3 regions of the Streptomyces sp. NPDC051219 genome follow, and region 1 is predicted to be linked to each of the others. Evidence: riboswitches for the same ligand, from Rfam matches in the RefSeq annotation. Region 1 holds a riboswitch; each other region holds the start of a gene.
What was found. A riboswitch is a leader RNA that binds a small molecule or an ion and turns the genes downstream of it on or off. The one in region 1 is predicted to bind thiamine pyrophosphate.

Region 1 (9,827 bases):
CGATCTGCCGGACGTTCGTGACCGGCATGATCTCCGGGATGATCGGCGTCGTGCAGCCCGCGGCGGCCACTCGGTCGCGCAGCCGCAGATAGTCCTCGGCGTAGAAGAACATCTGCGTGATGGCGAAATCAGCCCCGGCACGGCACTTGTCCACGAAGTGGCGGACGTCCGTGTCCCAGTCCGTGGACCGCGGGTGCATCTCCGGGTAGGCGGCGACGCCCACACAGAAGTCGCCCGACTCCTTGATGAGCCGGACCAGTTCCGCGGCGTACGTCACACCCTCCGGGTGCGGCACCCACTCGCCCAGCGGGTCACCGGGCGGGTCACCTCGAAGCGCCAGCATGTTCCGGATGCCGGCGTCCGCGTACTGCCCGATGACGTTGCGCAGTTCGGCGAGCGAGTGGTTGACGGCGGTGAGGTGGGCGACCGGGGTGAGCGTGGTGTCGGTCGCGATGCGTTCGGTGGCGCGGACCGTGCCCTCACGTGAGGTGCCGCCCGCTCCGTATGTCACGGAGACGAAGGTCGGCGCGACGGCCTCGATGCGGCGGATGGCATTCCACAGCGTCCGCTCACCCTTCTCGGTTTTGGGGGCTGCGAACTCGAAGGAATACGACTGCTTGCCGGATGCAAGCAGGTCACGGACTGTGCGTGCACGGTCCGTCCTGGTGGAAGCGGTGCCTAGGGCCATACGGGAAGGTTAGCCAGGGTCACCCGCAGCCCCAAGAATTCAGGCTGATATGCACGGTTTGTCGGCTTTCCGTCCACCTGTTGGACATACGTGAGACGGCTACGCGCTCCGCGCCGCGACCCGCTTGGCGAGCTCCGCCGCCGCCGCGCCCGGGTCCTCCGCCTCGGTGATCGCCCGCACGACGACGACCCGCCGGGCGCCCGCGTCCAGCACCTCGTCCAGGTTCCCCGCGTCGATCCCGCCGATCGCGAACCAGGGCCGGTCCTGGCGGAGCGAGGCCGCGTACCGCACGAGGCCGAGACCGGGCGCGTACCGCCCCGGCTTGGTCGGGGTGGGCCAGCAGGGGCCCGTGCAGAAGTAGTCCACGCCGGGCTCCGCGGCCGCCGCGTCCACCTCGGACTCGGCGTGCGTGGAACGGCCGATCAGTACGTCGGGGCCGAGGATCGCGCGCGCGGCCGGGACCGGGAGGTCGCCCTGCCCCAGGTGCAGCACCTCGGAGCCGACGGCGTGGGCGACGTCGGCGCGGTCGTTCACGGAGAGCAGCTTGCCGTGCCGGCGGCAGGCGTCGGCGAAGGCCTGGAGGTGTTCCAGCTCCTCGCCGGCCTCCATCCCCTTGTCGCGCAACTGCACGATGTCCACGCCGGAGGACAGCACGGCGTCGAGGAACTGGGGAAGGTCGCCCTGGCGCTTGCGCGCGTCCGTGCACAGGTACAGCCGGGCGTCGGACAGCAGTGCGCGTGCGGTGGACATGGAGACGTTCCCCCCGTGGCGGGCGGTGTACGGACCGGGGGCCGGCCCGCACACCGCGGGTGTCGGATCAGTCAGACGGCGAGCGCCTGGGCGCGGCGCTTCACCTCCGTGCCGCGATTCTCGCTCAGGGCCTGCGCGGGCGTGCCCGGCAGGGTCGGGTCGGGGGTGAAGAGCCACTCCAGCATCTCTGCGTCGCTGTAGCCGTCGTCCCTCAGGAGCGTCAGGGTCCCCGCGAGGCCCTTGACGACCTTGTTGCCGTCGACAAAGGCGGCGGGCACCTGAAGCGCCCGGTTCTCACCACGGCGCACCGCGATCAGCTGGCCCTCCTTGACCAGCTGCCGGACGCGCGTCACCTCGACATCGAGCATTTCCGCGATGTCGGGCAGGTGGAGCCAGGCGGGGACGAGAGCATCGATCTTTGCGTCAATCTCGGTCACGGGACAAGCCTGCCATCCCGGACTGACAGTGGGTAGCCAGGGAGGGCGGACGGGGCGTCGCAGCGGGGGTCGCAGGTGTCGCCACGCCCTCGCGAGCATCAGCGAACGGCGGACTTAAGCGGTACGGACGGGTCGGCGGCACGCTCCGGATCGAGCCGCAGCCCGGCCTCGATCAGCCTGCGCCCCTGGGCGAGGTCACGCGGGCGGCCCACGGCGAGCAGAGCGACGAACACGCCGTCCCGCAGCCAGCAGACCGACCAGGCGGCCCCGGCGGGATCCCCGCGCCACAGCATCGTGTCGGCGGCGCCGTGATGGCCGGCGTACTGCACGAACCTGCCGAACTGCTCCGACCAGAAGTACGGGACGGGGTCGTAGACCTCCGGCACACCGCCGGTCGCATCCGCGAGGATGTTGGCGGCGACCGTCCGCGGCCCCTGGAGTGCGTTGTCCCAGTGGTGGACGAGCAGCCGCTCGCCGTAGCGCGCGGACGGGAAGGAGGCGCAGTCCCCCACGGCGTACACATCGGGCAGCGAGGTGCGCAGCCGCTCGTCGGCGGTGACGGAACCGTCCGGCCCGAGCGCGATGCCCGATCCGGCCAGCCAGCCGGTCGCGGGCCGGGCACCGATACCCACGACCACGGCTCCGGCGGCGAGCCGGGTCTCCCCCTCCGGCCCTCCCGCCGTCCCAGCGTCCGGACCGCCGCCCGCCTCTCCGTCCGGCCCTTCGGGACGCGGGGGCGGTGTTGCTCCCGCCGCGAGGACCACCGAGCCCGGCTCGATACGCGCGACCCGCACCCCGGTGAGCAGACGTGCGCCGCTGTCCGCGTACCAGCCGGCCATGGGAGCGGCGACCTCGGCGGGCAGCGCACCGGCGAGCGGCCGGTCTGCCGCTTCCACGACGGTCACCGCGCAGCCGGCCTCCCGGGCCGCCGTCGCGAACTCCGCACCGATCCAGCCCGCCCCGACGACCACGATCTCGTGCTGCTCGGCGAGCACCGGCCGCAGCCGCTCCGCGTCGTCGAGGGTGCGCAGCAGATGGACCCCGGGCACTCCCTCGCCGCCCGGCAGTGTGACCGGTTCCGCGCCGGTGGCGATGACCAGCACGTCGTACGGCACCGGCCCGGCCGGGGTGTCGATCTCGTGCGCCGCCGCACGCAGGCGGGTCACCTCACGCCCGAGCCGGAGCTCGATGGCCAGCGCCTCGAAGTCCACGTCGAACGCGGATCCCTCCGCCTTGCCCAGCAATACCGCCTTGGAAAGCGGAGGCCGGTCGTACGGCTGGTGCGGCTCGGCTCCCAGCAGGACGACCGACCCGGTGAAACCCAGTTCGCGCAGGGCCACGGCGGTCTGCACACCTGCCATTCCGGCTCCGACGACGACGATGCGCTGCTCTGCCTGCCTCTGCTCGCTCACCCGATCACCTTACGCATCTGACGAAACGTCAGGAAGGGGGGCTCCCCACCGCACCGTGAGCGGCTCCCTTACTGCGCGCTGACCCCGGGGGTTAGTCTGGCCGACGAAAACCACTCGCGGGAGTCCGGACGCACCGGGCTGAGAGGGAGGCTGGGACGGCCTCCGACCGTACGAACCTGATCCGGGTCATGCCGGCGAAGGGAGGGGCTGGACGCCCATGCACGCATCTTGGAAGGGATCCGACGTCCTGGTCATCGGGGGCGGGATCATCGGTCTGGTCACGGCTTGGCGGGCGGCTCTCGGCGGGCTGCGCACCGCCGTGGCCGACCCGGATCCGGGCGGCGGAGCCGCCCAGGTCGCGGCCGGCATGCTCGCCGCCGTCACCGAACTCCACTACGGCGAGGAGACCCTCCTCGGGCTCAACCTGGCCTCCGCGCAGCGCTACCCGGGGTTCGCGGCCGAACTCGCCGAGGCGAGCGGCCAGGACATCGGCTTCCGGGCCTGCGGCACGCTCGCCGTGGCGCTCGACGCCGACGACCGGGCGCATCTCCGCGAACTCCATGCCCTCCAGAGGCGCTGCGGGCTCGAGTCGGAGTGGCTCACCGGCCGCGAGTGCCGTCGCCTGGAACCGATGCTCGCGCCCGGTGTGCGCGGGGGCCTCCGTGTGGACGGCGACCACCAGGTCGACCCGCGCCGGCTCGCGGCCGCCCTCCTGACCGCGTGCGAGCGGGCCGGGGTGGTCTTCCACCGCGTCTCGGTCGCGCGCCTGACGGTGGCGGGCGACCGGGCCCGCGGGGCTGTGCTCTCCGACCGCACCGAGCTCGGCGCCGACCAGGTGGTCCTCGCTGCGGGCAGCCACAGTGGCCGACTGGACGGGGTACCGGCCGAGGTGCTGCCGCCAGTACGTCCCGTCAAGGGCCAGGTCCTGCGGCTGACGGTGCCCCGCCCGTACGCCCCGTTCCTCACCCGGACCGTACGGGCCGTCGTCCGCGGCAGCGACGTCTACCTGGTTCCGCGCGCGAACGGCGAGCTGGTCGTCGGCGCGACCAGCGAGGAACTCGGCTGGGACACGACCGTCACGGCCGGTGGTGTGTACGAGCTCCTGCGCGACGCCCACGAGCTGGTGCCGGGCATCACCGAACTCCCGCTGACCGAGACCAGGGCGGGCCTGCGCCCCGGCTCCCCCGACAACGCGCCGCTGCTCGGCCCCACCGCCCTCCCCGGCCTGCACCTGGCGACCGGGCACTTCCGCAACGGTGTGCTGCTGACGCCGGTCACCGGCGAGGTGATGGCCGCCGTACTGGCCACCGGCGAGCTTCCCGAGATCGCACGCCCTTTCAGCCCCCTCCGATTCTCACCCGCCCCGTCTCCCGTGCGTCAGGAGCAGCCCGTATGACCACGCCTTCGAACGCCGCCCCTTCGAAGACCGCAGGCGTGACGGAGCCCGTGCACGTGTCCGTGAACGGCGAGCCCCGTGACCTCCCCGCCGGAACCACACTCGACGCGCTCGTCTCGGCCCTCACCCAGGCCCGCTCCGGAGTAGCCGCCGCCGTCAACGAGACCGTCGTCCCGCGCGGGCAGTGGCCCGCCACCGCACTCGGCGACGGCGACCGCGTCGAGGTCCTCACCGCAGTCCAGGGGGGCTGACCGCCATGGCCGACGACCTTCTCACCCTCGGCGACACCACGTTCTCCTCCCGGCTGATCATGGGAACGGGCGGCGCGCCCAGCCTCGATGCGCTCGAACGCTCCCTCGCCGCGTCGGGCACCGAACTGACGACCGTCGCGATGCGCCGCCTCGACCCGGGCGTGCAGGGCTCCGTCCTGTCCGTACTGGAGAAGCTCTCGATCCGCGTCTTGCCGAACACGGCGGGCTGCTTCACCGCCGGGGAGGCCGTACTCACCGCCCGGCTGGCCCGTGAGGCGCTCGGCACCGACTGGATCAAGCTGGAGGTCGTGGCCGACGAGCGCACGCTCCTCCCCGACCCGGTCGAGCTGCTGGACGCGGCGGAGATCCTGGTCGACGACGGCTTCACGGTCCTGCCGTACACGAACGACGACCCGGTGCTCGCTCGCAGGCTGGAGGACGTCGGGTGTGCGGCGATCATGCCGCTCGGCTCCCCCATCGGCTCCGGCCTGGGCATCCGCAACCCGCACAACTTCCAGCTGATCACGGAGCGCGCGACCGTCCCGGTGATCCTCGACGCCGGCGCCGGCACCGCGTCCGACGCCGCGTTCGCCATGGAGCTCGGCTGCGCGGCGGTGATGCTGGCCTCGGCGGTCACCCGCGCTCAGAAGCCGGTCCTGATGGCGGAGGCGATGCGGCACGCGGTGGAGGCGGGCCGCCTCGCGTACCGGGCGGGCCGGATTCCGCGCCGGCACTTCGCGGAGGCGTCCTCACCGGTGGCGGGCATGGCGGCACTGGACCCGGAGCGGCCCGCGTTCTGAGCGGGCCGTCCACGCCGCAAGGGGGTGTCACAGGTCCGCTTCATTCCTGCGGCAGGCCTGTGCACCCGGTCAGGCGTCCCGGCGGCCGCTCGTAGACTCTCTGCGTGGATACGACCCTTCAGGACCCCCTCGTCGGGCACGTGCTCGACGGCCGCTACCGCATCGACGCGCGCATCGCCGTCGGCGGCATGGCCACGGTCTACCGGGCCGTGGACATTCGCCTCGACCGCGTCCTCGCGCTGAAGGTGATGCACCCGGCGCTGGCCGCCGACGCGTCGTTCGTGGACCGGTTCATCCGCGAGGCCAAGTCCGTGGCCCGGCTCTCCCACCCCAATGTGGTGGGGGTGTACGACCAGGGCACGGACGGGTCGTACGTCTATCTGGCCATGGAGTACATCGCCGGCTGCACCCTGCGTGACGTGCTGCGCGAGCGCGGCGCACTCCAGCCCCGCGCGGCTCTCGACATCCTGGAGCCGGTCCTTGCGGCCCTCGGAGCCGCACACCGGGCCGGGTTCGTGCATCGCGACATGAAGCCGGAGAACGTCCTGATAGGGGACGACGGCCGGGTCAAGGTCGCCGACTTCGGTTTGGTCCGGGCCGTGGACACGGTGACGAGCACCACCGGCTCCGTCCTCGGAACCGTCTCCTATCTCGCCCCCGAGCAGATCGAGAACGGCGCCACGGACACCCGGGTCGACGTCTACGCCTGTGGCGTCGTCCTGTACGAGATGCTGACCGGCGCCAAGCCGCACACCGGCGGCAGCCCCGCCCAGGTGCTCTACCAGCATCTGCACGAGGACGTGCCCGCGCCCTCGGCCATCGTTCCCGGACTGCCCTTCGAGCTGGACGAACTGGTCACGAGCGCCACGGCCCGCACCCCCGCCATGCGTCCGCACGACGCGGTGGCGCTGCTCGGCCGGACCCGGGCGACGCGCGCGGCGCTGACCGACGAGCAGCTCGACGCCGTGCCCCCGCAGGCCCGGGCCGAGGGGCATGACGCCTCGGAGGACCGTACGAGCGTGATTCCCCGGGCCGTACGGGTCCAGGGGAGCCGAGCGGCCGGGTCTGTCCCCGACGACGGCGTCAGCCACACCAGCCGGCTGGAGATGCCGCCCGCCGGGCCTCCCGGGCCGGCGGCGCCGGCGGGCCGCCGTCCGCGGCGCGCGATGATCGCCGTCGTCACGGCGGTACTGCTGGCCCTGGGCCTGGGCGCCGGTGTGTGGTACATCAACTCCGGGCAGTTCACCCGCGTCCCGAGCCTCCTCGGCCAGACCGAGCAGGAGGCCAGGAAGCGGCTCGTCGGCGCCGGGCTGGACGTCAAGGCGGTCAAGCGGGGGTTCAGCGACTCGTTCGCGCGCGGCACGGTGATGAACAGCGATCCCGCATCCGGCGCGCGCATCCGTGGCAACGACTCGGTGACGCTGACCATCTCGCGGGGGCCTGAGATCGTGAAGGTGCCTGACGTCACGGGTGAGCCGCTGGCCCGCGCGAAGCGTGAGCTGCAGGACACGGGCCTGGCCGCGGGCATCGTGAGCCGGGAGTTCAGCGAAGAGGTCCCGCAGGGCTCGGTCATCCGTACGGACCCGGACGCCGGGGCGAAGCGCAAGCCCGACTCGGCCGTGGCGCTGGTCGTGAGCAAGGGCTCCCCGGTGGAGGTGCCGGGGGTCGTGGGCGAAACGGTCGACGACGCGAAGGCCGGGCTGGAGGACGCCGGCTTCAAGGTGGAGATCGCCGCCGGGCAGGTCAACTCTGCGGAGAAGCAGGGCACCGTGGCCAAGCAGTCCACAGCGGAAGGCAGCGAGGCCGCGCGGGGTGACACCATCACCCTGACCGTCTCGAAGGGCCCGCGGATGCTGCCGGTCCCGGACGTCACCGGGCAGAGCGTCGACGACGCGAAGAGCGAGCTGGAGTCGGCCGGGTTCGAGGTCAAGGTGGACCGCCCGTTCCTCTCCTTCAGCGACACCATTGAGCGCCAGTCGGCCGAGGGCGGCTCACAGGCCCCCGAGGGCAGCACGATCACCATCAGGACCAAGGGGCTTTAGAACACATGCGCAATCCTGTCGGCGGCCACGTTCCGGTGGCCGGGGGCCTCGCCTCGACCGGTCTCGCCTATGCCCGTGATATGGGCGCGGAAACCGTGCAGGTCTTCGTCGCCAACCCGCGCGGCTGGGCGACGCCGACCGGAAACCCCGCCCAGGACGCGCAGTTCCGGGCGGTCTGCGCCGCCGAGGGGATACCCGCGTACGTCCACGCGCCATATCTCATCAACTTCGGCTCGCACACCGAGGCCACGGTGGAGAAGTCGGTGGAATCCCTGCGGCACTCGCTGCGACGCGGCCGGGAGATCGGCGCGCTCGGCGTCGTGGTGCACACCGGCTCGGCGACCGGCGGCCGCCCGCGTGCCGAGGCACTCGCGCAGGTACGCACGCACCTGCTGCCGCTGCTCGACGACCTGACCCACGACGACGATCCGCAGCTGCTGCTCGAGTCGACAGCCGGCCAGGGCTTCTCACTCTGCTCGCGGACCTGGGACTTCGGCCCGTACTTCGAGGCGCTGGACTCCCACCCCAAGCTGGGGGTCTGTCTCGACACCTGCCACATCTTCGCCGCGGGTCACGATCTGGCGGGCCCCGGCGGGATGAAGCAGACACTGGACCTGTTGGTCGACACGGTCGGCGAGGGCCGGCTAGGGCTGATCCACGCCAACGACTCCAAGGACGTGATCGGTGCGCACAAGGACCGGCACGAGAACATCGGCGCGGGGCACATAGGCGAAGAGCCGTTCCGTGAGCTGTTCTCGCACCCGGCGACCGAGGGCGTACCGCTGATCATCGAGACCCCGGGCGGCAAGGAGGGCCATACGGCCGATGTGGCCCGCCTGAAGGAGTTGCGCGAGTTCTGAGGAGCGGCGAACGCCAGGGCATGGGAGTACCCACCGAGCACGACGCCCACGTCGGCCGCGGCGAGGGCCGTGCGGTGGTCCACCGGTACCACCACTGAGCGGCTCCGGGACGCGGAGGCGGCTCCGGGACTCAGAGCTCGGGGCCGTCCCCGGGCCCTTCCTGGTAGGAGTAGCGCTGCTCGCGCCAGGGGTCGCCGACGTTGTGATAGCCGCGCTCCTCCCAGAAGCCGCGGCGGTCCGCCGTCATGTACTCGATGCCGCGGACCCACTTCGGGCCCTTCCAGGCATACAGATGCGGCACGACGAGCCGCAGCGGAAAACCGTGCTCGGCGGTCAGCGGCTCACCACCCTTGTGGGTGGCGAAGACGGTCCGCTCCGCCGTGAAGTCCGCGAGCCGGAGGTTGGAGCTGAAGCCGTACTCGGCCCAGACCATGACATGGGTGACGTTCTCCGCGGGCGGCGCGAGCTCCAGGACCGTACGGGCGAGCACACCACCCCATTCGGCTCCGAGCATGCTGAACTTCGTCACGCAGTGCAGATCGGCGACGACCGTGGAGAACGGCAGGGCCGAGAATTCCTCGTGGTTCCAGCAGTGTTTGTCCCCGTCGACCGTGGCACCGAATACCCTGAACTCCCAGCGGTCCGGCTTGAACTTGGGAACAGGCCCGTAGTGGGTGACTGGCCAGCCGCGCTGCAACCGTTGCCCCGGCGGAAGCTCCTGCTGCTCCGATACGCGGCTTTCCGGCTGACCCATGACTCCATGGTGACAGACCGGGCAGGGTGGTCCTGACCAGGTCTGGCCCGATTCGGGCAACTCCTACTAAGCATGCACTTACTGGACTCGCCAGGGTGACGGTGCAAGGATTCGCGGCAACCTGCCCAGTTACACGTCTGGAAGGAGCCGCTGCGATGCAGGGCGACCCCGAGGTCATCGAGTTCCTCAACGAGCAGCTGACCGCCGAGCTCACGGCGATCAACCAGTACTTCCTGCACGCGAAGATGCAGGAGAACTTCGGCTGGACGAAGCTCGCGAAATACACGCGGCACGAGTCGTTCGATGAGATGAAGCATGCGGAGGTGCTCACCGACCGCATCCTCTTCCTCGAGGGGCTGCCGAACTACCAGCGGCTCTTCCACGTCCGGGTGGGGCAGACCGTCACGGAGATGTTCCAGGCGGACCGGCAGGTCGAG
Region 2 (9,827 bases), on a different contig from region 1:
CGCGACCGTGCACCTCGCCGTGGCCGTCGCCCGTACGGATCCCAGTACGCGCCCCCGGCCCGGTCTCTCCGCCATCGGTCTCGGCCCGGCCAGGCTCAGCGCGGTCGCCGCCGCCTCGACCGCCGTGTCCTGCACGCTCGGCAGCATGGTGGCCCTGCTCCTCTTCCTTCACCTGCGCGGCGACCTCACCGGACTGCCCTTCGACGGCGCGGCCGCCGAACTGCTGGCGGCGGACCGCCCGCTGCCGCTCGCCGGAGCGCTGACGCTGCTGAGCCTGGTTCCACTGTGCGCGGCGACGGCCAGCGCCCTCGCGCTGCGCCCGCGCCGCGTCCCCCCGGCCGAGTCGGAGGCCGAGACCGTCACACGGCAACCGGACGGGCTGCCCTGGGGCATGGCGCTGGTCGCGGCGGGCCTGGCGGTGGAGGCGTACGCGAGCCGGGGCGGGACCGGCGCGGCGGTCGCCCTGCCGGGCCGGCCGGACGCCGGCCCGACGGGGGTCCTGGCGGGCTGGGCGCTCACGGCGCTCGGGCTGGCCCTGGCCGGCCCCGGCCTGACCTACTTCTGCGGCCGTCTGCTGCAGTCCGCCCGGCCGGGCGCGATGCGCCTGCTCGCGGGACGCGCGCTCCAGCAGGAGGCCGGCCGCATCGGCCGCCCCCTCGGGGTGCTGTGCACGGCCCTGTCCGGCGCGCTCGCCCTGGCCACCCTGTACGACGCCGGCTCGGGCGCCGACGTCCTCGGGCCGCTCACCGGCCTCGGCGTGGCCCTGGTCATGGGCTGCGCCACGGCGACACTGCTGACGGCGACCGTGGAGGCGAGGCATGCCCGTACCGAGACTACGGAAACGCTGCTGCGGCTGGGCACCCCAGTGAAACTCCTCCGCGGAGCGGCCGTGCTCCGAGCGGCAGCCCTGCTGGCTGTCTTCGCCCCGGTGACCTGGTCGATCGCCCACCTGGCAGCCCTTCCGCTGACCACTTGAGGCCCTCCCCCGGGCCCGGGCCGGGCGGTGGGGGCGGATCGCCGCACGGTTATCGTGGCGGCGTGGCTTCCGAAGACTTCGAAATCGAGACCCTGGCCGAGTTCGACCGGGTAGTCGCCCGCGGCTCGCTCAGCGGATACCGCATCCAGTCCGTCGACCTGAGCGGGCGCACGTTGCCCCTCCTGTCCGCGGACACCATGAACGCCGTCTTTCTCGGCTGCCCCATGGAGCCCGACGCCCTCGCCAAGGTGCGCGCGGACGGCGCGCTGGTCTTCCCGCCTCTCCCGGATCTGCCGTTCAATCCCTACCGCGGGCTGCTCTACACCGCGGACGAGCTGTTCGCCGGTCTCGGAACCGGCTACGAGAACACCCCCGACGCCCACGCCTACGCCTGGTTCCAGCAGGCCAAGGCGGACGGCGACATCTTCTCCTCGATGCTGCGGACCATCCACGACGACGCGATCTCCGACGCCCTCGACGAGCGCCTCCTCGACGCCCGCGTGGTGGGCGTGATGGGCGGGCACGCCATGGCACGCGGAACCGACGAGTACGCCGGGGCCGCCCGTCTCGCCCGCGAGCTGGGCCGCCGCGGCCTGACGATAGCCACCGGCGGAGGCCCGGGCGCGATGGAGGCGGCGAACCTCGGCGCGTACACCGCGCCGTTCGAGGACGAGGTGCTGGCCGAGGCGCTGGAGCTGCTCGCCAAGGCGCCGTCCTTCGTCCCGTCCGTCACCGACTGGGCGCAGGCCGCCTTCGAGGTACGCACGCGCTGGCCGCGCGGCGGCGATTCCATTGGAATCCCCACCTGGTTCTACGGGCACGAGCCGCCGAACGCCTTCGCCGGCCACATCGCCAAATACTTCGCGAACGCCACCCGCGAGGACGGCCTGCTGGCCCGCTGCACCGCCGGCGTGATCTTCCTGCCGGGTGCGGCCGGCACGGTGCAGGAGATATTCGACAACGCCACGCCGAACTACTACGAGTCGCGCGGCGAACCGACCCCGATGGTGCTGGTCAATCGCGCCCACTGGACGGAGCGGCTGCCCGCCTGGCCGCTGCTGCAGTCTCTGGCGAAGGAACGCCCGATGGCGTCGCGGATCGCCCTGGTCGACAGCGTCGCGGAAGTACCGGACGCCCTCGCGGAGCTGTCCGCTCAGCGGCAGAAGCAACTTCCGCACCGAAACGCACGTCTGGCAGTCGGAGCGGGCCCCACCCGCCCCGCCTGACCGCACGTGAACGGAGCTTTCGGTGCTCATCGGCCTTCTGACCGCTGTCGCGGCCTCGATCTGTTACGGCACGGGCTCCGTGCTGCAAGCCGTGGGCTCCCGCAAGTCCGCCCGGCGGGAGGCGGCGGCCGACGGGCTGACACAGCACGGCGGACCCAACCTGTCCTCCACCGCCAAGGCGGTGATGACCTGGGAGTTCATCGTCGGCACCATTCTGGACTTCGTCGGCTTCGGCCTCGGCGCACTGGCCGCCCGGATGCTGCCGCTGTTCCTCTCCCAGACGGTCATCAGCGCCAATCTGGTGATCACGGCAGTGCTGAGCGTCAAGCTGCTCGGGATCACTCTGACCCGCAGGGAGTGGACCTCCATCGGCGTCGTCTGCTCGGCTCTGGTGCTGCTGGCCACGGCGGCCGGCCCGGAAGGCAGTGGCCACACCCCCCTCTCCACCCACTGGTGGCTGCTGGCGGTCTCGGTGCTGCTGATGGCCGGCGGCACGGTGCTCGTACGGCTCCTCGGCGGACGCGCCGCGATCTTCGCCGGACTCCTCTCCGGCCTCGGGTTCGGCGCGCTCGGAGTGGGCGTCCGCATCCTGAACGGCATCGATCCGTACGACCTCGGCGCCCTCCTCTCGGACCCCGCCCTCTACGCGATCCTTGTGGCCGGCACCGGCGGTATGTACCTGCACACGGTCGCGCTGCAGATCGGCTCCGTGAACGGGGCCACGGCGGCGCTGGTGGTCGGCGAGACCGTACTGCCCGGCATGGTCGGCGTCTGGTGGCTGGGCGACGCCTCTCGACCCGGCTTCGCCTGGCCGGCGGTCGCCGGGTTCGCCCTGGCCGTCGCGGGGGCGGTGGCGGTGGCGTGGTTCGGTGCACCCGAGGGCGGCGAGACCGTACCGGACAAGGCGGCGCCCCGGCCGGAGCCGCACGAGTTGCTCACCCGCTGAGCGACGGACCCACGGCGACCGCCGAAAGCCGGGGACCTCGACAACCCACTGAGCGGGACCGCGCCCCCGGACCCGGGTAACCGCGCGGCTGTCAGAGGCGCCGGCCGGACTTCCGCGGGCCGCCGCTACTGCCGGCGCCCTGCGGCGGGTGGCCGCCGGGCGGCAGAACGACCACGTCCCCGGCCTCGAAGGTCACCCCCACCGTGGTCCCCTGCTCCGGGGCGTCCCGCAGCGAGCACTCCGCCTCGAGGACGGGCGCGTCGTCGGGACGCAGGAGCACGGCGACATGGGTGCCCCGGAAGGTACGCGCCTCCACCGTGCAGCGCAGGCCGTCCGACGGCGGTACCAGCCGGACGCCGGCAGGACGCACGAGGAGCCGGCAGTCGCCCTCGGGTGAGCCGTCCGGCACCGGGACCTTGCCCCAGGGGGTGTCGGCGGCCGCGCCGCTCACCGTCGCACCGACAACATTGTCGAAGCCGAGGAAGCGGGCCACGAACTCCGAGGCGGGCCGCTGCCAGACCTCCAGCGGGGAGCCGGCCTGGGCGATGCGGCCGTCCTGCATGACGACGACCCGGTCGGCGAGCGCGAAGGCCTCGCCCTGGTCGTGGGTGACGGCGAGCACGGTCGTGCCCAACCGGCCGAACAAAGCGCGCAGTTCGACGACGAGCCGTTCACGCAGACCACGGTCGAGCTGTCCGAGCGGTTCGTCGAGCATCAGCAGCTTCGGCTGCGGCGCGAGCGCGCGTGCCAGCGCGACGCGCTGCTGCTCGCCGCCGGACAACGAGGCCACGGCCCGTCGCTGGGCACCCGGCAGGCCGACGAGGTCGAGCAGCTCCTCCACCTTGCGTGCCTGTCCGGCCCGGCCCTCGCCGTGCATGCGCAGCCCGAACGCTACATTCGAGCCCACGTCCCGTTGCGGGAACAGCTGGTGGTCCTGGAACATCAGCCCGACGCCCCGGCGGTGGACGGGCACCGAGGTCTGGTCCTCGCCCGCCAGCAGCACCCGTCCCGACGCCTCCTGGAGCCCGGCGACCACGCGCAGCAGGGTCGACTTGCCGCTGCCGCTCGGCCCCAGCACGCACACGATCTCGTGTTCGGCGACCTCCAGGTCCACCGCGTCGAGCACCGCCCGCTCGCCGAACCGTACGGTCACGGAATTCAGCCGCAGCAGCGCGTCGGCATCAGCCATCAGAACTCCCCGGAGCTTTGGGTACGGATGCGTTCCAGCGCGAGCAGCGCCGCCGCGCAGACCAGCATCAGAATCGTGCTGAGGGCCATCGCCTGCCCGTAGTTGAGCTCCCCGGCCCGCCCCAGCAGCCGCGCCACCGCAACCGGAAGCGTCGGGTTGTCGGGCCGGGCGATGAAGACGGTCGCCCCGAACTCGCCCAGGGAGACCGCGAAGGCGAAGCCGGTGGCGATCAGCACCGCCCGGCGCACCATCGGCAGATCGACCTCCCGCCAGACCCGCAACGGGGACGCCCCGAGCACCGCCGCCGCTTCACGCAGCCGCCCGTCGACCGCGCGCAGTACGGGCAGCATCGTCCGTACGACGAAGGGGACGCCCACCAGCGCCTGCGCAAGCGGAACCAGGATCCAGGAGGCCCGCAGATCCAGTGGCGGCTCGTCGAGGGTGATCAGGAAGCCGAAGCCCACGGTCACGGCCGAGACGCCGAGCGGAAGCATCAGCAGCGCGTCGAAGCCGCGTACGAACCGTCCCGCGCGCCGGGTCAGCGCGGCGGCCGCGAGCCCCCCGACGACCAGGGCGATGAGCGTGGCCACCAGCGCGTACTGCAGTGAGTTCCCGACGGCTGCCAGCGGGGGGACCAGGAACGTTCCGCCGTCCGCCGAGTCCAGTGCCCGGTAGAAGGCGAAGCCGTACCCGCCCGGCCCGTCGAGCGAGCGCTCGACCAGCACACCGAGCGGCAGCAGGATCAGCACCAGTACGGTGGCGAGGACCGCGCCGAGCAGTGCCCGCTGGCCGGCGCCACTCGGCCGGTGGGCCGTCCGCGCGGGATCCACCAGCTGCAGCGCACTCTCCCGTCTGCGTACGGTCCAGGCGTGCACCGCGAGGACCGCGCCGACCGCCGCGAACTGCACCAGCGTCAGCACGGCGGCGGTGGGCAGGTCGAGCAGCTGCGCGGTCTGCCGGTAGATCTCCACCTCCAGCGTCGAGAACGCCGGGCCGCCCAGGATCTGGACGACTCCGAAAGAGGTGAAGGTGAAGAGGAAGACCATGAGCGCGGCGGCGGCCACGGCGGGGCCGAGCGCGGGCAGCGTCACTCGCCGCCAGGCCGCGAAGCGGCCGGCGCCGAGCACCCGGGCGGCTTCCTCCTGGCGCGGGTCGAGCTGGGACCAGAGACCTCCGACGGTCCGGACGACCACGGCGTAGTTGAAGAACACGTGCGCCAGCAGAATCGCCCACACCGTGGTGTCGAGCCGTACGCCCCAGGTCTCGTCCAGCAGGCCGCCGCGCCCCAGCAGGGCGAGGAACGCGGAGCCGGCCACGACCGTCGGCAGCACGAAGGGCACGGTCACGACCGCCCGCAGGAGCTGCTTGCCGGGGAAGTCGAAGCGGGCGAAGACATAGGCGCCGGGGAGCGCGAGGAGCAGTGTCAGCCCCGTGGACGCGAGCGCCTGCCACGTGGTGAACCACAGCACCTGGACGATGCCCGGCTCGCTCACCACCTCGCCGATCCGCCCGAACCGCCAGACGCCGTCGGCCTTCAGTCCACGGGCGACGATCGCAGTCACGGGATAGGCGAAGAAGACCGCGAAGAACGCGACGGGCACGGCCATCAGGCCGAGCCGCGCCGCGCTCCCGCGTCCGGCCCTCGCCGCGCCGGCGGGCCGGACGGCCTCGTCGGCCTTGTCAGTCCCTACTTCAGGACGAGCGAGGACCATGACTTGACCCACTGCTCACGGTTCTCGGCGATCTTCTCCGGAGCCACGGTCTCGGGCTTCTCGATCACCACACCGTGCTTGGTGAACAGCTCGGGCAGCTGGGCGTCCTTGACCACCGGGTTCACGAACATGTTGAGCGGCATGTCCTCCTGGAACTTCTTGCTCACCAGGAAGTCCAGCAGTGCCTTGCCGCCGGCCTCGTTCTTCGCGCCCTTCAGCAGGCCCGCGAACTCCGTCTGCCGGAAGCAGGTGCCGGTGGAGACACCGGTCGGGGCTTCCTGCGGCTGCGGCTCGGAGTACAGCACCTCGACCGGCGGGCTGGACGCGTACGAGACGACGAGCGGCCGGTCGCCCTTGGCCTTCTTGCCGCCGGCGGAGCCGGAGAAGCGCTCGTTGTACGCCTGCTCCCAGCCGTCGACGACCTCGACGCCGTTGGCCTTGAGCTTCTTCCAGTAGTCCTGCCAGCCGTCGTCGCCGTACCTGCCGGCGGTGGCGAGCAGGAAGCCGAGACCGGGCGAGGACGTCGCGGCGTTCTCGGTGACGAGCAGGTTCTTGTACTCGGGCTTGATCAGGTCGTCGAAGGACTGCGGCGGGGCGAGCTTCCTGTCCGCGAAATACTTCTTGTCGTAGTTGACGCAGATGTCACCGGTGTCGACGGGCGTGACGCGGTGCTGCTCCCGGTCGAGCTGGAGCTCCGCGGCGACCCGGTCCAGACCCTGCGCCTCGTACGAGGTGAAGAGGCCGTTGTCGAGGGCGCGCGAGAGCAGCGTGTTGTCGACGCCGAAGAAGACGTCGCCGCGCGGGGAGCCCTTGGTGAGGATCTCCTGGTTGAGGGCGGCGCCCGCGTCGCCGCTCTTCAGCACCTTGACCGTGAAGCCGGTCTCCTTGGTGAACTCCTTCAGCACGGCCGGGGAGGCGAGGAAGGAGTCGTGGCTGACGAGAGTGACGGTCCCGGACTTCGAGCCGCCGTCCGTGGCGGAGTCCTTGGACTCCCCGCAGGCGGCGAGCGTCGAGGCGCCGACAGCGGCGGCTATGGCGGTAGCCGCCAGCTTCTTGGTGGTGCTCACTGAAATTCCTCCTGGGGTGACCAGGAAGAGACGCGGCCCCGCTCACACGAGGTGAGCAGGGCGCAACAGCTTGAGTGATGACCGAACTTCCTACCCAGAATGACCTGGGCAAGGTTCAGAGGGTCTGCGACCTGACGGTTGTCGCACTCTCAGCGCTGTGGCGCTCCCCTGTCGGAATATGCAAATGTCCGACGTCAGACTACCGCTCGGACGCCGCGAGCTGGCCGCACGCTCCGTCGATCTCCTGGCCCCGGGTGTCCCGCACGGTCACGGGGACGCCGTGGGCCGCGATGGCCTCGACGAACGCCTTCTCGTCCTCGGGCCGGGAGGCGGTCCACTTGGACCCCGGCGTCGGATTCAGCGGGATGAGGTTCACATGGACCCGCTTGCCCTTGAGCAGCCGGCCGAGCAGGTCGCCCCGCCACGCCTGGTCGTTGATGTCGCGGATCAGGGCGTACTCGATGGAGATCCGGCGGCCGGACTTCTCGGCGTACTCCCAGGCGGCGTCCAGCACCTCACGTACCTTCCACCGCGTGTTCACGGGCACCAGGGTGTCGCGCAGCTCGTCGTCCGGGGCGTGCAGGGAGACCGCGAGACGGCACTTGAAGCCCTCGTCGGCGAAGCGCAGCATGGCCGGGACCAGGCCGACGGTCGAGACCGTGATGCCGCGCTGGGACAGGCCCAGGCCGTCCGGCTCCGGGTCGGTCAGCCGACGGACGGCACCGACGACCCGCTTGTAGTTGGCGAGCGGCTCGCCCATCCCCATGAAGACGATGTTGGAGAGCCGCGCCGGGCCGCCCGGGACCTCGCCGTCGCGCAGGGCGCGCATGCCGTCCACGATCTGGTGCACGATCTCGGCGGTGGACAGGTTGCGATCGAGGCCCGCCTGTCCGGTCGCGCAGAACGGGCAGTTCATTCCGCAGCCGGCCTGCGAGGAGATGCACATCGTCACCCGGTCCGGGTAGCGCATTAGGACCGACTCGACGAGCGTCCCGTCATGCAGCTTCCAGAGCGTCTTGCGGGTGGTGTCGTTGTCGCAGCTGATGTGCCGCACCACATTCATCAGGTCCGGCAGCAGCTCGCTCTGGAGCCTCCCCCGCGCCGCGGCGGGGATGTCGGTCCACTCGGCCGGGTCGTGCGCGTACCGCGCGAAGTAGTGCTGCGACAGCTGCTTGGCCCGGAACGGCTTCTCGCCGATCGCGGCCACGGCCTCGCGGCGTTCGGCGGGCGTGAGGTCGGCGAGGTGCCGCGGGGGCTTCTTGGCTCCCCGAGGCGCGACGAAAGTGAGTTCTCCAGGTACAGGCATGGTTCATCCAGTGTCGCAGATCAACTTGGGGCGCCCAGGTCAGAGGGGTGAGCGGCCGGTCACTCGCGGTCGCCCTCCGTCATAGTCGGCCAACCTCGCACGGCCCAGGGACGGCCCAGATAGCGGTTCGCAAGCAGGTGACGTCAACGTACGGGTACGCGTGGAACCCGCGTCACTGTCCTGTGTGGCCTACGTGGGAACAACGACAAGGACACCGCGACGCCGCGGAAGTCGACGGGTGCGACGGCGGACACGTGCTCATACCACTCGACCCGCGTCGGCTACAAGATGTGCTGACCGGCCGCCCGTAGATCGCCTGCAAAAGCGCCCGCCCTTCACCGGGGGCGGGCGCTTCGCTATGCGGGGTCGTACTGGTGCCGTCGGCCGCCGCGCCATTCGATGAGCACCGAGTGGATGAGCTCCTCCGGCTCCTCGGCTCCGGCCCGGCGCAGGAACTCGGCGAGGTCGGCGTCGCTGTAGGCGATGCCGAGGATTTCCCCGTCGATGCGCACGCGCCGGCCGCCGGTGGGTGACGGCGGGTAGACGATGACGGGCATGGCGACCATGGGTCAGCGCTTTTGCTACATGGCTTCCCTTTGCGGGCGGAGGTCGTGCACTTTGGCGGTGAGGGTGCCGTCGTGCTGCTCGTAGTGGGAGAGTGCCAGCCCGAGGCCGAAGAAGGTGGGCGCCCATTCGCCAACGAATATTCCCCACCGGTCGGCGCGGGCGAGGCCGGTTCCGGGTTCGGCGGTGAGTGATACGGCCCAGGTGGCGATGGATAGGCCGATGGACAGGAACGCCGCGGTGTAGGCGTGTTCGCTGCGTATGCCTTTCTCATGCATCATCTGGATCATCGTGGTTCTCCTGGTCTGTGAGGGGGCACGGCACCTCCACCAGAGTCACCCGGCTGGCGGACACTCGCACCTGGAGGCCGGTGTGCAGATCCTGCACACGCCCTCAACGCCCGCCTACTCCAGGATTGCAAACCAACTCGGTCGGGGGCCTTTCTTACACGGGAAGACACGACCACCTTCTGATCCGTAGCTCTAGCTACTAGCCAGACAGTGCGCGACCTCGCGGAGTGGTCGTCATCGGTCATCGTCGGCCACTGCCGAGCGGCCTTGAGCCCGGTCGGGCACTGAGGGTCACACGTGGGTCGCCTGGCTACGCAAGAGCGCCCGAATGGCGCCATATAGGCAGTCCGAATAATCATTTTATATCGGATTTAACTGCACCTCGCCGGGTACCTGAGGGTTCTAGAACCTGCTCAAAGTAGGAGGCGATCTTGTCCAGCTCCGTTCACCCGACCATAGAATCCCACCCCGACATCCAGGAGTTGCGTGCCCGTCATGAGCGGGCAGCGACGACACCGCGGGCACAGGCGATCGAAGCCATGGGCTTGATT
Region 3 (9,827 bases), on a different contig from region 1:
CGCGAGGCGGGGAATGCCGCCTCGCGAGCCCGTGCAATCTGCTCGGCCGGATCGACGGCGACCCGCGCCTGCTGGCCACCGTGCGCGACGGTGACCCGATCCGGGTGGAACTCGTGCCATAGGGAGCGGGAACCTCCCGACCACACGGTGAATCACATCTCCAAGACCTACACCTACACCTACAGCCGAGCGCACCAACTGCCTGCAGCTGCGCGTACCGACTGCGCGCTACTGCCCCGCGGCCTACAGCTCCTGACGGAAGGCCTCGGCCGTGTGCAGGAACAGGTCATTGGCCTCGGACTCACCGATCGTGACCCGCAGGCCCTCCCCCGCGAACGGCCGGACCACCACACCGGCCCGCTCGCACGCCGCGGCGAAGTCGGTCGTCCGCTCCCCCAGCCGCAGCCAGACGAAGTTCGCCTGCGTCTCGGGCACGGTCCAGCCCTGCTTGATCAGCGTTTCGCAGACCCGGTTGCGCTCACAAACCAGTGAGCCGACCCGCCCGAGGAGTTCGTCCTCGGCCTGCAACGAAGCCACCGCCGCATCCTGGGCGAGCTGGCTCACACCGAAGGGGACAGCCGTCTTGCGCAGCGCGGCCGCGACCGGCTCGTGTGCGACGGCGAATCCGACCCGCAGGCCGGCCAGCCCGTAGGCCTTGGAAAACGTGCGCAGCACAGCCACGTTCGGTCGCGCGCGGTAGATCTCGATGCCGTCGGGGACATCGGCATCCCTGATGAACTCCCGGTACGCCTCGTCCAGGACCACGAGCACATCCGTGGGGACCCGGTCGAGGAATCGCTCCAGCTCGGCCCTGCGTACCACCGTGCCGGTCGGGTTGTTCGGGTTGCACACGAAGATCAGCCGCGTCCGGTCGGTGATCGCGTCCGCCATCGCGTCCAGGTCGTGCACGTCGCCGGCCGTCAGCGGAACAGGCACCGCCGTCGCGCCAGAAATCTGGGTAATGATCGGGTAGGCCTCGAACGACCGCCAGGCGTAGATGACCTCGTCGCCAGGCCCCGACGTCGACTGCAGCAGCGACTGCGCGACACCGACCGAGCCGGTGCCGGTCGCCAGGTGCGAAACGGGAACCGCGAACCGCTCGGCCAGCTCGTTCATCAGGCCCGTGCAGGCCATGTCCGGGTAGCGGTTGAAGTTCCCGGCCGCGGCGATCACGCTCTCGAGCACACCGGGCAGCGGCGGATACGGGTTCTCGTTCGAGGACAGCTTGTACGCCGACGGACCCCCGGCCGCGGCAGGCCTGCCCGGCTTGTAGGTGGGGATGCCGTCCAGCTCGGCGCGCAGCTTGGGGCTCTTCTCGCTCACCGCAGGTCCTCCTCGACCGACCGTTCCCGTGCAACTCAATACTCCTCACCTTATGAGGATTCCGCTCTGCTGCGAATGGGCGGCGGACAGAAAGGGGGGAGCGCCCCTCAATCGTCGCGCGCCGGTGGCTTGCGCCGTGGCGCGCATCCCTCGTGAAGGTGAGTTGAGACCGCTTCGAAACATCGGTTCCTTGGCAGGCCCGCGCCGGTCGATGAGCGCCAGATCACCCCCTCTAACCCCAACTGCCTCCGTTTCTAAGGTAGTTGGGGGTGGTGAACCTTGCAGAAACGTGCCTGTCAACGAGTGCATATGCACGCGGACCAACCACCCGTCCGAGCCCTACTATCGGCTCGCCATGACAGCAGCAGGGAAGCACCAGGTAAGCCGGACGGACACACCCCGGCGGGGCAGCCGGCGAGGGCGAGCGGGCATCAGGGACGTGGCCGCCGCAGCCGGTGTCTCCATCACGACCGTCTCCGACGCGCTCAACGGCAAGGGCCGGCTCCCTGATGCCACCCGCCGCCACGTCCGCGAGGTCGCAGAGCGGCTGGGCTACCGCCCATCCGCGGCGGCCCGCACGCTCCGTACCGGAAAGTCGGGCCTCATCGGCCTGACCGTGACGACCTACGGGGATGAACCTTTCACCTTCACCGAATTCGCGTACTTCGCCGAGATGGCCAGAGCGGCCACCTCCGCCGCGCTCGCCCGCGGCTATGCCCTGGTCATCCTCCCCGCCACCTCCCGGCACGACGTCTGGTCGAACGTCGCCCTCGACGGCACCGTCGTCATCGACCCCTCCGACCACGACCCGGTCGTTTCCGAGCTGGTACGACAGGGCCTGCCCGTCGTGTCCGACGGACGCCCGGCCGGCTCCCTCCCCGTCACCGCCTGGGTCGACAACGACCACGAGGCCGCCGTACTGGGACTGCTCGACCACCTGGCCGACGCCGGCGCCCGCCGGATCGGACTGCTCACCGGCACCACCACCGACACCTACACCCGGCTCTCCACCACCGCGTACCTCAACTGGTGCGACCGCGTGGGACAAGACCCGGTGTACGAGTCCTACCCCGCCCACGACCCGTGCGCCGGCGCCGTCGCCGCCGACCGGCTGCTCGCCCGGCCCGACCGGCCCGACGCCGTGTACGGGCTCTTCGACCCCAACGGCACAGACCTGCTCGCCGCCGCCCGGCGGTACGGGCTGCGCGTCCCCGATGACCTCCTGCTGGTCTGCTGCAGCGAGTCCACCGTGTACGCCAACACCGAACCGCCCATCACCACACTCTCGCTCAAGCCGCGCCGCATCGGAACCGCCGTGGTCCAGCTCCTCATCGACGCCATCGAGGGCATCGACACCGGCCGGCCCATCGAGCAGGTGATACCGACCGAACTCATCATCCGCACCTCGTCGCAGCGCCGCCCGCCACGCACCACGGTCAGCGCACCGCGCTCCCCGTCCCAGGAATGAGCCCGACGGACTCCCCGACGGGCTCGCGCACGGGCTCCCCCACGGCCTCCCGGACGAAACCCCTCACCATCTACCGACCGAAACCTTCAGGACCCACCACGAGCGATCCCACCCATTTCGGGAGAAACACCCGGCGAACCTCGTTGCCTGCTCCGATTCACCACCCCTGGTGCGTCACACAGCACGAGCCGCATTCCTATGATGGGCGCACGACACCGCGGACCCCCACGACCAGGAAGGTCCGACGGTGTACGGCGGCGCGACGGTGGTGGAGGGGTCGATGACACAGGGGGCCGGTCAGGGACCCGTGGTGCGGACGGCGACATTGCGGGACTTCCGCGTTCCTCCGGTGCCCGTGCACGAGTCCGTTCCGTATGCCGCCGAGCCCGACCCGTACGCGGCCCAGCGGGTGCCGTACACCGCTGAGCAGGTTCCGTACGCGGCCGAGGAACCCGACGGCTACACCCCGACGCAGCGCGATCTCCCGGTCATCGGCCGTGGCGGCCCCGGCGACACCGTCCAGGTCCAGGTCCCGGCGGACCCGGACTCCGACGCGGACCCGGCCGGCGCGCCGACCCCCGACGGCCCCGGGCCGCTGTACGTCGTCGGCGACGTCCACGGTTACCTCGACGAACTCGTGACCGAGCTGCACGCCCAGGGCCTCATCGACGCCGACGGCCACTGGTCCGCCGGTACCGCCCGGCTCTGGTTTCTCGGCGACTTCACCGACCGTGGCCCCGACGGCATCGGCGTCATCGACCTCGTCATGCGGCTCTCCGCCGAGGCCGCGGCCGCGGGCGGCTACTGCAAGGCCCTGATGGGCAACCACGAACTGCTTCTTCTCGGCGCCAAGCGGTTCGGCGACACACCGGTCAACTCCGGTGCCGGCACCGCCACCTTCCAGGCCGCCTGGCTGCTCAACGGCGGCCAGCGCACCGACATGGAACGCCTCCAGGACGTCCACCTCCAGTGGATGGCCCGCCTCGACGCGGTCGTCGAGGCGGACGGACATCTGCTGATGCACTCCGACACGACCGCCTACCTCGACTACGGCGACTCCATCGAGGCCGTCAACGACACCGTCCACGACGTCCTCAACCGCAACGACGCCAACGAGTGCTGGGACCTCTTCCGGAAGTTCACCAAGCGCTTCGCATTCCGCGACGACACCGGTCCCCAGGCGGTCCGGGAGCTGCTCGGCGCCTATGGCGGGCAGCGCGTCGTCCACGGCCACAGCCCGATCCCGTATCTCCTCGGCGAAGTCGGCTCGGAGGACGGAGAGGACGGCGGAACGCCTGGCGTCGACGGGCCGCACGTGTACGCCGACGGGCTCGCCATCGCGATGGACGGCGGAGTGACCATGGCAGGCAAACTCCTGGTAGTCCAACTCCCTTTGGGCAATTGACTCCCAATGGTGCAGACTCCGTGGTTGATTGGGGGAGATCGGCCCGGCTCGTGCGGCCAATTTCCGCAAAGGCCCTGTCACCGCGTGCCGTAGGCGTTCTACCATCGGCTTATCCGTAGCAGACTCTCCTCCGTTTCCGCCGACTGCCCGGTCTACGCGGGCAAACCGGCCCTACGGAGCATCGGGGGATGCACATGACCAGCGCTCCGCACCTGCTGACCGAGGACCGTCCGGAATTCGAGCGGATCCTCGATGAGGCACTGCGCACCGCGCACGACCGTCCTGATCTGTCGGCCATCGGCGAGCGGCTCAACGCCGAACAACTGCGCACGATGGCACTGAACGCAAGTGCGCTTCTCACCACGGCGGCCGCCGCCGAGTATGAGCATTTCGTGAAGGTCCGCGAGGAGCTCCGGGATCCGTCCGCGGCCCGCGGCGGACTGACTCTCGACACGGGCACGGGCACGGGCCCAGGTGCGGGGTCGGGAACGGGCTTGGCCGACGTGACCAGCGGCGCCGGACTCAGCGCGATTGTCGCCGTGCTCGCGCCCGTCCTCGCCGGCACCGCCGCGTTGATCTTCCTGCTCGTGGGTTACATCCTCAAGCTGCTCACCCCGGAGCCGGCGTTCGCGGACACAATGATCACCACGGGCTGGCTCTTCGGCGGCCTCACCGCGGCGGCCATCCTCGTCGCCGCGGTCGGCCTGCTGCTCACCGCGTTGCGCAACAGCGAGACAGAGGTGGTGGCGAACGAGTCGGACGAGCTCCCCGACGAGGTCTTCCGGGCCCGCGAGGCCTGGCGCAACGCCCTGCTCGAGCGCGGCATCCTGCCGTTCCTGCGCGACGCCCTGGCGGACCCCAGCACCGACCCGGCCGCCTCCGCCCCACGCCGCCCCGTGGGCCGTATCCCGAACCTGGGTTACAGCCGCCCGGATTTCACCAGTCCTGGTCCGGACGGCGGCCCGTCGGCGGGGCGCCCGAGCTACAGCAGTCCGGACTTCACCAGCCCGGACTTCGGCGGCCCGGAACACCAGCCGGACTGAGGGAAGACCGGCGAAGACCGGGCCGGCGGAGACAGGGCCGGCGAGGACAGGGCCGACGGGGGTGGCCGCGTCCACGAGCCGGGGCACCCCCTGCTGTCGCCCCGCGGCGGCACGTGCATGATGGCGGTGCCGGCCCGAGTGGTGGCCGCCGCCAGTGACCGCCGGGGAGCCTGTTGAGTACCGAAGGCCTGCCCGAGGCCGCCCCGGCCCAGTGGGACGTCCCGCCGCGGCGGAAGTGGCAGCTGCCGCTGGTCGGTGGCTGCGCGGCAGCCCTGGGCTGCGGGCTGTTGCTGGCGCTCACGCCCGCCGTGCTGCTCGGCCTGATGGTCCTCGGGCGGTACCTGTTTCCGCCGCCGGTGCCCCTCGGTGACCCGCTCGTGCTCACGCAGGCGGAACTGGTCGGCGCCTGGCAGGACGAGGAGGGCGGGACTCTCGCCCTGGCTCCGGACATGACATTCACGGCGGCCGGGGTCTGCACGGCCGACGAGCCCGTCGTCCTCGCACCGGGTCCGGGCACCTGGCGGCACGACGAATGGGCGTTGCCGGACGACGATGCCCCGGCCACCCAAGTCGATTTTGACTACAACGACGAATTCTTCTCGTACGAAGCGATCGGCACCCAGGACGCCCCGGCGCTGTGGACGTACGTCGGCGACCCCGACAGCGGTGAACTCTGCGTCCTGACCCGGAAGTGACCCGCAAGGCACCGGTATACGCCCCCGAATGACAGGGAAGTGAGCCGACCCGGACCGCCTTTTTCGCGGCGCGGCCCGGGCCCTGGCTCCCGGGTCAGTCCGCGAGCGGCAGGTAGACGCGGTTGCCCGCCGCCGCGAACTCCGCCGACTTCTCCGCCATCCCGGCCTCGATCTCGTCGGTCTGCAGGGCGTCGCCGTGCCGGCGCCGGATGTCCTGGGAGATCTTCATCGAGCAGAACTTCGGCCCGCACATCGAGCAGAAGTGCGCCGTCTTCGCCGGTTCGGCGGGCAGTGTCTCGTCGTGGAACTCACGGGCCGTGTCCGGGTCGAGAGCCAGGTTGAACTGGTCCTCCCACCGGAACTCGAACCGCGCGTCCGACAGCGCGTCGTCCCATTCCTGCGCGCCGGGGTGCCCCTTCGCCAGGTCCGCCGCGTGCGCCGCGATCTTGTACGTGATGACGCCGGTCTTCACGTCGTCGCGGTCCGGCAGGCCCAGGTGCTCCTTGGGCGTGACGTAACACAGCATCGCCGTACCCCACCAGGCGATCATCGCGGCCCCGATGCCGGACGTGATGTGGTCGTACGCCGGGGCGACATCGGTGGTCAGGGGGCCCAGAGTGTAGAACGGCGCCTCCTCGCAGATTTCCTGCTGGAGGTCGATGTTCTCCTTGATCTTGTGCATCGGGACGTGACCGGGGCCCTCGATCATCGTCTGTACGTTGTGCCGCTTGGCGATGGTGTTGAGCTCACCCAGCGTGCGCAGCTCCGCGAACTGCGCCTCGTCGTTGGCGTCGGCGATCGATCCGGGGCGCAGGCCGTCACCGAGGGAGTACGTGACGTCGTACGCGGCGAGGATCGCGCAGAGCTCGTCGAAGTTCTCGTACAGGAACGACTCCTTGTGGTGCGCCAGGCACCAGGCGGCCATGATCGAGCCGCCGCGCGAGACGATGCCGGTTTTGCGGCGCGCGGTCAGCGGCACGTACCGCAGAAGCACACCGGCATGGACCGTCATGTAGTCGACACCCTGCTCGGCCTGCTCGATGACCGTGTCCTTGTAGATCTCCCAGGTCAGCTCCTCGGCCTTGCCGTCGACCTTCTCCAGAGCCTGGTAGAGCGGAACGGTGCCGATCGGCACGGGAGAGTTGCGCAGCACCCACTCGCGGGTGGTGTGGATGTTGCGGCCGGTGGAGAGGTCCATGACGGTGTCCGCGCCCCACTTCGTCGCCCACGTCATCTTCTCCACCTCCTCTTCGATGGAGGACGTGACGGCCGAGTTCCCGATGTTGGCGTTGACCTTGACCAGGAACCGCTTGCCGATGATCATCGGCTCGATCTCCGGGTGGTTCACGTTGGCAGGCAGCACGGCCCGGCCGGCCGCGATCTCCTCCCGTACGACCTCGGGAGAGACGTTTTCGCGGATCGCGACGTACTCCATCTCCGGAGTGATCTCGCCCCGGCGCGCGTACGCGAGTTGCGTCACCGCCTGCCCGTCCCGGCCCCGCCGCGGCTGGCGCGGGCGGCCGGGGAAGACCGCGTCGAGGTTGCGCAGGCCCCCGCGCGGCGAGGTGTGCTTGATGCCGTCGTCCTCGGGACGGACCGGGCGCCCCGCGTACTCCTCGGTGTCGCCGCGGCCGACGATCCAGTTCTCCCGCAGCGGCGGCAGCCCGCGGCGGACGTCGGTTTCGACGGTGGGGTCGGTGTACGGACCGGACGTGTCGTACAGCGTCACGTCCTTGCCGTTGGTGAGGTGCACCTGACGTACCGGCACGCGGAGGTCGGGGCGCGAGCCCGTGACGTATCCCTTGTGCCAGCCCGGCTTGCGTTCCGCCGGATCGGCGGCAGGCGTGCGTGCATCCTGAATGGTCATGAGACCTACTCCCTACGCCGGCATTACCCGGTAACAGGTTCGGCGGTCGGCGCAGCTTCGTCAGCGCCCTCTCAGCCCGGTGCTCCGAGCTCCCGCGTGTGCAAAGGTGCCCCCACGCTAGCGTCCTCTCTGGCGTGCTGAACAGTGGACCCCCTGTGTTCTTGCGATGATCGGTCGGTGACCTCCTTGCCCCCGCCCCCACCAGAGCCCCATGGCCACCCGCACGGCCACTCCCACGGCCACGGTCCTGCGGCTCCCGTCTCGCAGCACCTGCGCAAGGTCATCGCCGCTGTTCTGATCCCGTTCGCCACCGCGGTCCTCGTCGGTCTGGTGGTGCTCTGGCCAGGCGGTGCGCCCGCGCACGAGCGCACCGGTGTGGGTTTCGACCGCCAGACGCAGCAGGGCACGGTCACCAAGGTCGAGAAAGTCGACTGCAAGGACGTCAACGCCGCGCAGGTCCCACCGACAGGCGACACGTCGACGCCCGAGGGCCGCGAGGCGCAGCAGGCCCAGAACGGGGAGTGCGCGAGAGCGACGATCAAGGTGACCACCGGCGAGGACAAGGGCCGCACCTTCGTCGAGATCATCCAGCCTGACGCGCCGCGGCAGTTGACCGAGGGACAGGGCGTGGTGGTGGCGTACGCGCCGGACGCACCCCGCGACCTTCAGTACTCGGTGACCGATGTGAACCGGAAGGTCCCGTTGGCGGTGCTGGCGGGGATCTTCGCCGTCGCCGTGGTCGCAGTCGGCCGGCTGCGCGGCCTGTTCGCGCTGATCGCGCTCGTGGTCAGCTTCGCCATCCTGACGCTCTTCATCCTCCCGGCGATTCTGCAGGGCTCCGATCCGCTGATCGTCGCGGTGGTCGGGGCGAGCGCGATCATGTTGATCGCGCTGTACGTGTGCCACGGCTTTACGGCCCGTACGTCCGTCGCCGTCATCGGCACACTGATCTCGCTGCTGCTGATCGGCCTGCTCGGCTCGGGCTTCATCGACTGGGCCAGTCTCACCGGCAACACGGACGACAACACCGGGCTGATTCACGGCCTTTACCCGGACATCGACATGAGCGGCCTGCTGCTCGCGAGCGTCATCATCGGTTCGCTCGGCGTACTGGACGATGTGACGGTCACTCAGACGTCGGCGGTATGGGAACTGCGCCAGGCCGACCCGACGATGGGTCCGCGCGCCCTCTACCGGGCCGGCATCCGGATCGGCCGGGACCACATCGCGTCCGTCGTCAACACGCTCGTGCTGGCCTACGCGGGCGCGGCGCTGCCGCTGCTGCTGCTCTTCTCGATCGCGCAGAGCAGTGTGGGGACCGTTGCCAACAGCGAGCTGGTGGCGGAGGAGATCGTACGGACCCTCGTCGGATCCATCGGCCTCGTGGCCTCGGTGCCGGTGACGACGGCCTTGGCGGCGTTGGTGGTGTCCGCCGACCGCCCGGCTTCCGACAGCGCCCTGGGATCCGGGGGCGCGCCGGGATCCGGGGGCGCGTCGGGATCCGGGGGCGCGTCGGCCTCTGCCCCCCCGCCGAGGCGTGGGGGCAGAGGCCGGCGCCGCAAGGCCTGAAGTGCCGGTCCGGGCACAGTCCGGGAGGCGAGCGCGTGGCGGCGTGGCGAGGCGAGGGCGCAATCAGCCCGCGTTCTGCTCCTCCGCGTCCTCGGCGAGGATCCGTACGAGCGCGTCGTCGAGGTTTCCCTCGAAGTCCCCGAGCGCGCGCTCCTGCCCCAGGGGCACGAGCCGGTCGGTACGGTCGAGGAACGCGATCAGGGGCGCGGCGCCCACCCGGAACCGGGCCCGGTCCGGGCCGACCTGGAGCAGGATGTGTACGTCGGGGAGGTAGGCGGCGACCGGGGAGCCCGCCCGGATTTCGGCCGGGGTTTCGGCCGGGATACCCGCCGGGACGATGTGGACATCGCCTTCCCCACAGGGCCCGTTGACGCCGTCGAGGAGCAATTCGCGGCCGAAAGCCCAGGTCACCGGGTCGTCGCCGGGAAGGCGGAAGGTCAGCCGGACGGCGTACGGG

Region 2: linked by a shared signal. The riboswitch ahead of AB0M62_RS20505 (thiamine ABC transporter substrate-binding protein) and the one ahead of thiO (glycine oxidase ThiO) in region 1 are both predicted to bind thiamine pyrophosphate.
Region 3: linked by a shared signal. The riboswitch ahead of thiC (phosphomethylpyrimidine synthase ThiC) and the one ahead of thiO (glycine oxidase ThiO) in region 1 are both predicted to bind thiamine pyrophosphate.

The regions. Positions count from the first base shown of each region.
Region 1 covers NZ_JBFBAS010000002.1:348,753-358,579, forward strand. The annotation lists gene metF (methylenetetrahydrofolate reductase [NAD(P)H]) at 1-688, opposite strand, end outside; gene thiE (thiamine phosphate synthase) at 788-1,438, opposite strand; gene AB0M62_RS04350 (Rv2175c family DNA-binding protein) at 1,510-1,875, opposite strand; gene AB0M62_RS04355 (FAD-dependent oxidoreductase) at 1,974-3,287, opposite strand; TPP riboswitch at 3,394-3,507, shown strand; gene thiO (glycine oxidase ThiO) at 3,505-4,683, shown strand; gene thiS (sulfur carrier protein ThiS) at 4,680-4,934, shown strand; gene AB0M62_RS04370 (thiazole synthase) at 4,940-5,734, shown strand; gene pknB (Stk1 family PASTA domain-containing Ser/Thr kinase) at 5,839-7,776, shown strand; gene AB0M62_RS04380 (deoxyribonuclease IV) at 7,782-8,636, shown strand; gene AB0M62_RS04385 (sulfite oxidase-like oxidoreductase) at 8,767-9,390, opposite strand; gene bfr (bacterioferritin) at 9,546-9,827, shown strand, end outside.
Region 2 covers NZ_JBFBAS010000017.1:75,817-85,643, forward strand. The annotation lists gene AB0M62_RS20480 (hypothetical protein) at 1-976, shown strand, start outside; gene AB0M62_RS20485 (Rossmann fold nucleotide-binding protein) at 1,039-2,202, shown strand; gene AB0M62_RS20490 (hypothetical protein) at 2,225-3,148, shown strand; gene AB0M62_RS20495 (ABC transporter ATP-binding protein) at 3,240-4,337, opposite strand; gene AB0M62_RS20500 (iron ABC transporter permease) at 4,337-5,944, opposite strand; gene AB0M62_RS20505 (thiamine ABC transporter substrate-binding protein) at 6,025-7,116, opposite strand; TPP riboswitch at 7,186-7,296, opposite strand; gene rlmN (23S rRNA (adenine(2503)-C(2))-methyltransferase RlmN) at 7,316-8,422, opposite strand; gene AB0M62_RS20515 (hypothetical protein) at 8,779-8,988, opposite strand; gene AB0M62_RS20520 (hypothetical protein) at 9,004-9,276, opposite strand; gene AB0M62_RS20525 (SPW repeat protein) at 9,708-9,827, shown strand, end outside.
Region 3 covers NZ_JBFBAS010000003.1:216,480-226,306, forward strand. The annotation lists gene AB0M62_RS05975 (cyclophilin-like fold protein) at 1-122, shown strand, start outside; gene hisC (histidinol-phosphate transaminase) at 244-1,323, opposite strand; gene AB0M62_RS05985 (LacI family DNA-binding transcriptional regulator) at 1,679-2,791, shown strand; gene AB0M62_RS05990 (metallophosphoesterase) at 3,072-4,196, shown strand; gene AB0M62_RS05995 (hypothetical protein) at 4,385-5,239, shown strand; gene AB0M62_RS06000 (hypothetical protein) at 5,413-5,934, shown strand; gene thiC (phosphomethylpyrimidine synthase ThiC) at 6,029-7,801, opposite strand; TPP riboswitch at 7,794-7,907, opposite strand; gene AB0M62_RS06010 (YibE/F family protein) at 7,979-9,370, shown strand; gene AB0M62_RS06015 (SsgA family sporulation/cell division regulator) at 9,434-9,827, opposite strand, start outside.